DNA from 2 places in the Sphingobacterium sp. JUb20 genome. Region 2 is predicted to be linked to the other one. Evidence: riboswitches for the same ligand, from Rfam matches in the RefSeq annotation. Region 2 holds a riboswitch; the other holds the start of a gene.
The links. A riboswitch is a leader RNA that binds a small molecule or an ion and turns the genes downstream of it on or off. The one in region 2 is predicted to bind S-adenosylmethionine.

Region 1: another riboswitch for S-adenosylmethionine. It lies ahead of EDF66_RS20105 (hypothetical protein); the one in region 2 lies ahead of EDF66_RS23440 (O-acetylhomoserine aminocarboxypropyltransferase/cysteine synthase family protein).

What each region holds. Positions count from the first base shown of each region.
Region 1 covers NZ_SLYV01000012.1:184,422-189,371, reverse strand. Annotated here, with positions in the region: gene EDF66_RS20110 (S9 family peptidase) at 1-1,571, opposite strand, end outside; gene EDF66_RS20105 (hypothetical protein) at 1,891-2,154, opposite strand; SAM-I-IV-variant riboswitch at 2,190-2,283, opposite strand; gene EDF66_RS20100 (class I SAM-dependent methyltransferase) at 2,372-3,106, opposite strand; gene EDF66_RS20095 (hypothetical protein) at 3,469-4,314, shown strand; gene EDF66_RS20090 (DUF6266 family protein) at 4,697-4,950, shown strand, end outside.
Region 2 covers NZ_SLYV01000018.1:16,313-21,262, reverse strand. Annotated here, with positions in the region: gene radC (RadC family protein) at 125-814, shown strand; gene EDF66_RS23445 (homoserine dehydrogenase) at 1,410-2,591, opposite strand; gene EDF66_RS23440 (O-acetylhomoserine aminocarboxypropyltransferase/cysteine synthase family protein) at 2,631-3,938, opposite strand; SAM riboswitch class I at 4,167-4,281, opposite strand; gene EDF66_RS23435 (prephenate dehydrogenase) at 4,685-4,950, opposite strand, start outside.

The DNA.
Region 1 (4,950 bases), on a different contig from region 2:
CAATCTTTGGATATTGCTTCATTCCATTTGACTCCCCAGCCAGGCATCCCGCGACGATTTGGAGCGATCACAATATAACCTTGAGAAGCGATAAGCTGTAGATTCCAACGGAATGAGTAAAACTGGGTCAGTGCAGACTGAGGTCCACCTTCGCAATATAAAATCGTTGGGTATTTTTTTGTTGGGTCAAAATCTGGCGGATAAATTACCCAAGAAAAAAGATCTTGGCCATCAGAAGCTTTTGTAATTCTGGATTCAATTTTATTATCACTGATATGAGCATACATTTTATCATTGACAGTCGTCAATGCCGTTAACGTTTTATTCGCTAAGTCATATTTGTAAATCTCTGTAGCTCTTGTGAATTTTGTTGATGTTACGATCAACTGATTGGCTACCTGTCCCACAATTCCTGTGATATCAAAATTTCCTTCAGAGATTTGTTTAATCGATGCTAAAGATTTGTTTTTTAAATTAGTAGGAACAGTCAGTTCGAAAAGTTGTACGGTACCTCTGGATGGTGCTACAAAATAAATCTTGCGATTGTCCTTGCTCCATATGAAAGAGTTTACTGTGCCGTCCCAATGTGCAGTAAGATTTAAACGCTGAGATGATGCTTTATCGAAAATAATGATATCATTTTTATCGGCTTCGTAACCATCTTTTTTCATACTTAGCCAAGTTAACTTAGTTCCATCTGGACTGTAAGTCGGGTTGGTATCATAGCCATTCATACCCTCAGTCAGATTTGTTGTTTGCTTAGAAGTAAGATCATAGCGGTAGATATCCGTATTTGTACTCACGGCATACTCTGTTCCAAACCTTTTTTTACTGACATATAGCACAGCTTTACTATCTGGTGTCCATTCAAAATCTTCAGAACCGCCAAATGGCATTTGAGGGCTATAGAAAGGCTCATCCTGCAATAAATCAATTGCTTCGCCAATCTTACCGTTGTTATAGCTGGCTACAAATGGATGATTGAATTTTCCATTATTGAACGTGTCCCAATGACGGTAGTCAAGATTGTCAAAAACATAAGCGTCAGATTTTGGTAAATCAGGATATTTGTCGGTACTGTGATATTTTTTGATTAAAACTGCTTTGCTAAATAAAATATATTGACCATTTGGAGATAGTATTACATTTTCTAGATCAGTTTCGCTTTGTGTCAATTGTATAGCTTCACCTTTATATCTATTCTTTTTCCAAAGTTGCCCTTTGAACAAGTAAATGATATCGCCATTTTCTGTAATCTGTACGACAGACTCACCGCCCTTTTCACTTGTTAGAGGAGCTGTGTTACCTGTTTCTAGGGATAATGTGTAAAGGTTTTTTTCCGAACTGTTTGTTTCTATAGCATAATTAGAGACACCATATACTAAAGTTTTTCCATCTGTTGAAATTCCTTCTCCAGAAACACGGCCTAATTTCCAAAGTGTCTGCGGATCTAATGGTGCTTTTGCGGTGTTTTCCATATTAAGAACCATTTTGGTTTCTTTGTTTTCCTGAGCTATTGATGCCGAAGCGCATAATAAAATGGAAAGCGTTATTAAAGATTTTTTTTTCATAAAGAATACGAATATGAACAGGCAAGATACAAAATCTAAGATCATTTAACATATTAAATAAAGTATTGGAGAAAGAAAACAAGGTGAAGCAATTGTTCAGAATGACGCGATATCACTTTGTGTTAAACTATTGAAGGGAATTGGAGAAATTATAAAATACTATCTTAACGCATTAAAAAAAGCATAGCATTGATATTAGTGACTGAAAATTATATAGAATTAGTTGGATAAAAAAAGCTTCACTCAGTGCTCAAAAAGGAAGGGCTATTTAACCTTTTTAGCGCTGAGTGAATACGCAATTTTAAAGCTGTCTTTGCTCTTATTGGAGAATCGGGATAAGCGTATTTTCCTCTAATCTTACTGCGACATACTTTACGGAAGTAAAACCATCTTCTCTAGAAATGATGTTGGAAAGATCTAGCCCTCTTTTAGAAAAAGTACTTATGAGCGCAGTGCGGAATGTAGATTTGGAAGAACCCCAACCTTTTTCCGATACCGTATCATTGTTGAGCTGTATCAGTTCGTTGATTGAATAATAACTGAATTTTTCCAGTAAATGTTGATAAAGATTTGGTGTTGACATACAATTTAAAAATTTAAAGGATTAAACCATAAACTGTATCCAGATATTTTTGGTCGAAACCCATATTAATTTACCACCGCGGTTATGTAACTCGGTTGGTATTGCAACGTGCAATTCTGAATACTCTACAAAGTTAGTAGATTTTATTTTGTTTCAAAATTTATTTTAAAATAATTAATTCATGATGAGAATTTTATGAATGATGTCGATCCGATTATTATTTCTTTATGGCAGCAATTATAATAAATATTGGCCTTCTCATCTCGTCTTTCATTTCCGGATAAATTTTTAAAACTTCCTCTGAAGGTTTGGGTTCCGATATTTGTTGAATATCAAAATTAGATTTAATAACTGTGTTGATGATAGTTTCTAAATTTCGATGGTATTTAGTTACCTCGTGTCCAAGAAATCGAGTGTTTCTTTGACCTTCTTCCTGATAATTGTCCATCGGCCAATGCAGACGATTTCCATTTTCATCCTTAAACCAATCCTGTTCAGCTCTTGAAGTAAAAGCAGGGTGCTCCATTGAAAAGACAAAACTTCCTCCTTTTTTAAGAATTTGATTTATTTTCATAAAAACACTTCTTAAATCTTTTAGGTAATGGAATGCAAGTGAACTAATAACGACGTCAAATTCTTCATGGTCAAAATTAATATCCTCGATGGCCATTTTTTTATATTCAATTTCAAAGTTTTTGGAATGCTCTTTTGCTTTATCAATCATTTTTTGAGATAAGTCAATTCCAATTACATTTTTAGCCCCTTTTTGCTTAGCATAAATGCAGTGCAATCCATATCCGCAACCTAGATCAAGCACTTTCTTATTTTGGAAATCGGGTAACATTTTCTGTAAAACATGCCATTCTCCAGCAGCATTTAAACCATCTATAGAACGTTGCATCTTTCCATAGCTTTCAAAGAAGCTAGGATCATCATATTTGTTTTGTTTCATTTTATTATTCGCCGTTTCAAGATAATTTCAAATTTACTGCCAATATTATTTTTATCAAAACTTAGTTGGATGAACGAGACATAAAAGCATACTTGACGATCCAACCATCAAAAAGGGTGGATAAACCTTTAGTAAGTTACACTGTTATTAATATATTATCTCTTCATTAGGAAAATTAAATTTGATATTGAATTAATTTTTGGTTATTTTTAAATTGTAAAATATATTTTACATAAATGTTTTAATATTTTAATGAAACTAATATTGATTTAATGAAGAAATATCTGCTTTTATTGCTATTTTTTTGCGCACTGCTTATTGTTAGTTGCAAGAAATCAGAAGAAATTGATCCCCTATCAAACATGAGTATCGTCTTCTCTGACAATAATCATCCTGTCAGAGGAAAAGTGAAGTACGACTATAATTTGGACAATTGTGGACAGATCAATCTTATTACGAGCGTAAAGGAGTCTGATGGTACTTATTCACAATTGAAATTAACTTTACTTTCTAATGGAGCATTAGCCAAGGTTCAGTATTTCAAACAAAATTCTTCAGCTGATGGTAACTATTTTGCTCCACATCTTCAGCCAGAGAAATCTTTTCAAATCGCGGATTTTAAATATGAAAAAGCAGGCGGTCGATTATCTTTTTCTTTTAGTGGAAAAGTTTATAAAAACAATGAGCAAGAACGAGGACTGACTGGTAAAGTAGATCTGCACGCCATTGAATATGCACCGTGCGAAGCATTGATCCTTGATGTAATGACAGTGAAACCTGCTTTTAATTTTTTCTCTATGTACTCATCTTCTACTAAATCAACTGTTAATCCAGGTAGATCGGACCAGTACAACTACTATACATATGTTGCTCACTCCAATTCTGGTCAATTTATAAATTTGAAGCTGGAAAGCGATATTTCAAAATTGGTAGGCCAGGAGATTGACTTTGATGACACTAATCCATTATACAGTGTTAAGTACTGGGAATATACCGGACTGTTTATGTTGGAGGAATCTTATGGATCCCTTGATCAAAACTGGAAGCGTTTTCAAACGAGGGGTAAATTTACCAGTATCCAAAAAGTATCGGATGAAAGATACAATAAACCGTATTACAAAGGTATAATCGTTATGGATATACTTGATGAAGGCCGTTTAGTTAATGAAAGTGTCGAATTACCTTTTTATATGTCGTCAATGGACTGAGTAGCTCAATGAAATGTAGCATAGGCCACCTTAATAAATGTGTCTTTTATAATTACAATGCGTCTGATATTAATCCAGTGCATTTGTGAGGTCCTTTGGATCAAAGTTTAAAGTGTACTAGTTTTTCATTTGATATATGGGCATGTAGTGGAAATGCTTTACCTTAATATGGAGTGAAGCTGAAGGTAAAATATACCGTAGTAAAACTTCTGTAGGTTAATAACTTATATTAATGTATAAATGATATTTAAGAGTTTATAGAGGTATTTTAGAGTTTAAGCCGCGGTAATACAACCTCTCTTTTACCAAGTTATAATTGCGAGATAGTTACTTATATAAACGCATATTTTGTTGTAGCCAATTTTCAAATAAATAAACCATTATGGCAATTTTAAAAGGTGGGATAAATGGACCCTTTTCTGGTAAAGTCGGAAGCATTGTAGGTTATGAATTAAACGGTCAGGCTATTATTCGCTCTCTTCCGCAAGTTGTGAAAAGGGCTCCTAGCGAATTGACGCTTATTAATCGGATGCGTATGAAGGTAGTATCCCAGTTTCTGAGACACCTTAAAGCTCCGATCGCATTTGGCTATAAAAACGTTGCCCCCAAAGGCAGTCGTATCGGAACTTTTCAATC
Region 2 (4,950 bases):
CGCTCATGTCTGCTTTGAAATGATAAAATTTATTTAAATAATTGATACTAATTATTTTAAGTTTTTAAATTTATGATTAAATTAGTAGATTATATAAACCTATTTTATACCTTATTATTGTGATATGAGCAAACTGGTCATTCGAGATTGGGCGGAGGCAGATCGTCCTAGAGAGAAATTATTGGAGCAAGGTCGTCGTTCACTGTCTGATGCAGAGTTGCTTGCTATTCTTATTGGTTCGGGCTCAAGGCAAGAAACTGCAGTTGAATTGTGCAGACGTATTTTATCCAGTGTTCAAAACAATTTGCATAGTCTTTCCAAACTAGAGGTAATGAGTCTTTGTGAGTTTAAAGGTATAGGAGAAGCTAAAGCGATTACGATTGTCGCTGCACTTGAACTGGGACGTAGACGAAAGGAATCAGAATATATTGAAAAACCTTTGTTAAACAGTAGTCTGCGGGTCTATGAATATTTTCGGTACCAGTTACAAGATCTTCCTCACGAAGAATTTTGGGTTTTGTATTTAAATACAGCCTGTAAAGTGCTGGATAAACAATTAATAGGCCGTGGAGGCAATGATTTTACTCCAGTTGATGTTCGCATTATTCTACGAAATGCCCTTAATTGTAAAGCTCATTCTATGATATTAATTCATAATCATCCTTCAGGTTCGCGTGAAGCAAGTCAGGCGGATAAAATTCTGACAAAAAAGATTGCGGAGGCTTCTAGGATAATGGATATTAAGGTCAATGATCACATTATTTTTACAGACAATGGGTATTATAGTTTTCGTGATGAAGGTCTTTTAGAATGACCTATGATTGGCGGGAGGATGATATTAGATATGGAAACACTAAGGCATAAAGGGAAGTTTCACTTCCGCTTATGCCCTTAATCGTTAAATTTTCTTTTTTGTCTTCTATATAGAATATAGATTATTGCCAATAAAGCAACAACCGCAAGAATTATATAACTAGAATTCGAGTGTTCTTGTGCATTAATTGTATTGGTATCTGCAAAAACCAAGTTGCCTACCATTATCAGTAGAATTGTTAACCACTTAGCCATAATTTATAATATTTTTAGTAACATCACAATATAGTGATATTAACGATATTAAGCAAATTTTCTGCCACATATTTATTATAGTTATAAATATGCTATTTTTTAACAAAAAAATAGCAGTTTAAATGGTTTTTGAACCTGATTATGTGGTAAGTAATGCCATTAATTAAAGATCTAAATTGTTAAATATAAGTCATGATTTGTAGTAGCTGCAGCACGGGGTTTATAGAAGTGATTGGGGTGATGATAAATAAAAAAACGTTGAACCTACAAGTAGATCCAACGTTTTTCACTTGTGATTAGCAAGTGTTAGGGTTGGTTGGTATTCGGTACTTTTTATTAAGTTAGGCAATTTCAGCTATAAAATTTCCTGTTTTGTTTATTTCAGATTTAAGATCTGTGATTTTCTTCAAATTTATTGTTCCAATAACGTACTTAAAATCAGGAGCATAATATCTTTCAATAATTTTTGTGAAACCTAATTTTTCAACTAGGCTGTCATCTTCATATCTCAAGTACACCTTGATTTCATGATCGGTACTGTATGATAATGCATCTGTATTTAAATGCTTCTTGTACTCATATCTGTAGTCATAACGTAGCGCTGTAATATCAGATAATACTGCCGATCCGGTAGGATGACCTCCAGCACCTTTACCGTAGAAAAATTGTTCATCTGCAAATGCAGCCTTTACAAGGACACCGTTATTTTCATTTTCAACATTGAATAAAATGTTTTCCGAACTGATAAACTTAGGAATAACATAAAGAACCACTTTATTTTGATCTATTTCTCGGGCAGTAGGGATCAATTTGATCTTAAAATTTTTCTCTTTTGCAAAGCGAATATCTTGTGCTCCTAATTTATCAATACCGATATTGAAAACATCGTCAGGATTTACATTGATACCATAAGCATGAGCAGCGACGATCGTTAATTTGTATTTAGGGTCAAAACCACCGACATCTAATGTAGGATCAGTTTCAGCAAAACCTAGGTCCTGCGCTTCTTTTAACGCATCTGCATAAGGTTGATTTTCGTTGAAGACTTTAGACAATATAAAATTAGAGGAGCCATTAAAAATACCGGTCACGGCATGTAATAATTCATTGTCATAATACTCTTCTAAATTGCGGATAATTGGAATACTTCCGCATACTGCACCTTCATATAGTAGACTTGTTCCATATTCTTGTTGTATTGCCGCTAATTCTTCTAAATGCGTCGCAATCATTTTCTTATTTGCAGAAACAACGTTTTTTCCAGATTTTAATGCACGAACAGTCAGTGCGTAAGCCGCATCAGCATCATCGATCAATTCTACTACGGTATTGATTTCAGGGTCACCAAGAATAGCCTCAGCATCTGTTGTGAATAATTCAGCAGGTAATGATCTTTTTTTGTCAGCATTCTTGATGACAAATTTTTTAATTTCTAAATTTAAGTTTTTAGTCTTGATAATGTCGTACAATCCTTGTCCTACAACCCCGAATCCAAACATTCCAATCGTTAATTTCTTACTCATAGTTTTTTTTACGCTTTTATATAATAGTGCTATCTGAAATTATTTAATTTTATCGAAGGCCTGCTGTAAATCTGCTTTGATATCGTCAATATGTTCGATACCGACAGATAGACGTAATAATCCTACAAATACACCTGCAGCTTTTTGAGCTTCTTCGCTCAGTTGTTGATGTGTAGTCGCCGCAGGGTGTATGATTAATGACTTCGTATCACCCACATTTGCGAGATGACTTATTAGCTCTAAGCTATCAATAAAAGCATCGGCTTTTGTCACGTCACCTTTTATTTGGAATGAAAGAACAGCACCATATCCATTTTTTAAATATTTTTGCGCATTTGCAAAGCTAGGAGAGCTTTTTAACCCTGGATAATTCACTTTTTCCACTTGCGGATGGGCTTCTAACCATTTCGCAATTTCTAATGTGTTGTCTACATGACGCTGAACACGAAGCGATAATGTTTCTAAGCCCTGGATCAATTGGAATGAATTGAAGGGTGAAATAGCTGGTCCAAAATCACGTAGTCCTTCAACACGTGCGCGGATTGCAAATTGAATGTTTCCAAATGGGCCATTAACGCCAAAAACATCTGAAAAAACTAATCCATGGTAGCCTTCTGAAGGTTCAGAAAACTGTTTGAATTTACCATTTCCCCAGTTGTAAGTACCACCATCTACAATGACACCACCAATACTTGTACCGTGACCACCAATCCATTTTGTTGCAGACTCTACAACTACAGAAGCGCCGTGTTCAAGAGGTTTAAATAGATATCCACCAGCTCCAAAAGTATTGTCTACGATAAGTGGTAAGTCATGTTTTCTAGCGACAGCTGCTATCTTATCAAAATCTGGAATATCGTAACTTGGGTTTCCAATTGTTTCTAAGTATATAGCTTTTGTGTTTTCATCGATTAGTGATTCAAACTCCTCGGCGGTTGTTTCTTTAGTAAAACGTACTTCAATACCAATTCTTTTAAATGCTACTTTAAATTGATTATATGTACCACCGTATACATTACTGCTGGAAACAAAATTTTCACCAGCTTCTACGATATTATTTAATGCAATGAATTGTGCCGCCTGTCCAGAAGCGACTGCTACAGCGGCGATACCACCTTCCAATGCAGCAATACGTTTCTCAAATACATCTGTTGTTGGATTCATCAGACGTGTATAGATGTTTCCAAATTGTTTTAATGCAAATAAGTTTGCTCCATGTTCTGCATTTTCAAATACGTATGAACTGGTTTGGTATATAGGTACTGCACGCGCTCCAGTTGTTGGATCGGCAACTTGACCAGCATGCACTTGAAGTGTTTCGAATTTTAAATTTTTATTTGTAGACATTGTAGTTATAATTAATTAGTTGAAGATTCGTTAATAAAAAATAGGGGTGAGATTGTGCACATGGATATGTACTTGAAATCAATAAATTTTAAAAAAGATTGATTAACAAGAAAACGTAAACATGTGCAAAAGCATTCGCATCTGTTTTGATGGAATATTTGTATCTGTTACGTTGGTGCTAGAATTTACCTTCTTGTTTTGTTGTAATGTTATTATCATTTGTCGTTTCATTTATATCCTCCAAAGCAATATTACTTTGGACAGGAATTGGCACCTTTTCAAACGTATTTTGAAGGTTGCCAGTGGGTCATTGAGCCAGTCTCTCGCCACTTCTTTATAAATCAAGACCTGATTAAGAGGTGTTGATTAGATGTATTTCTATTTGAACTACGTTGCAAATATATGCCTTGCTTTTTACAAACCAAAATATTTTATGCTATTTCTTAGAAAATACTTCTAATTCTACTGGTAATTGATCGTAAGCTCTCACTATTATTTAAGTATTGGTAGTTGATGGGGCAGCATTTATTTATTCCGATATGTTTATACGTCGTGGATGAAATCCATATCAGTAATTGAAAGCAATATAACTGAAACAAACGGTGTTAAACAGACAACAGCAGATCGATGATCCTGTGATCTTTTTTTATAAAAAAGAAAATAGGAACCTTGCGAGTTCCTATGCTTTCTTCTCATTACTTTGTATGAAACAATAATTCGCCTTTGCCAGTTGGAGCAAGTGGGTTTTATTTAATAATACGTTTAATCTTATTTGATTTTTTAATCAATTTGTGTAATTGAGTGTAATTTTCATCTTGGATGGCATCTTTTAAAGCCTGCAGCTGCTTGATGTTTTCCTCTAACACTTCGAGTACATTAACTCTGTTCTGTTTGAAAATAGGTGTCCACATATCCGGTGAGCTTTTTGCTAAGCGTACCGTTGATTCAAAACCAGATCCTGCCAATTCAAATATTCGACCCTGCGATTTCTCTTTCTCTAAAACAGTTAGCG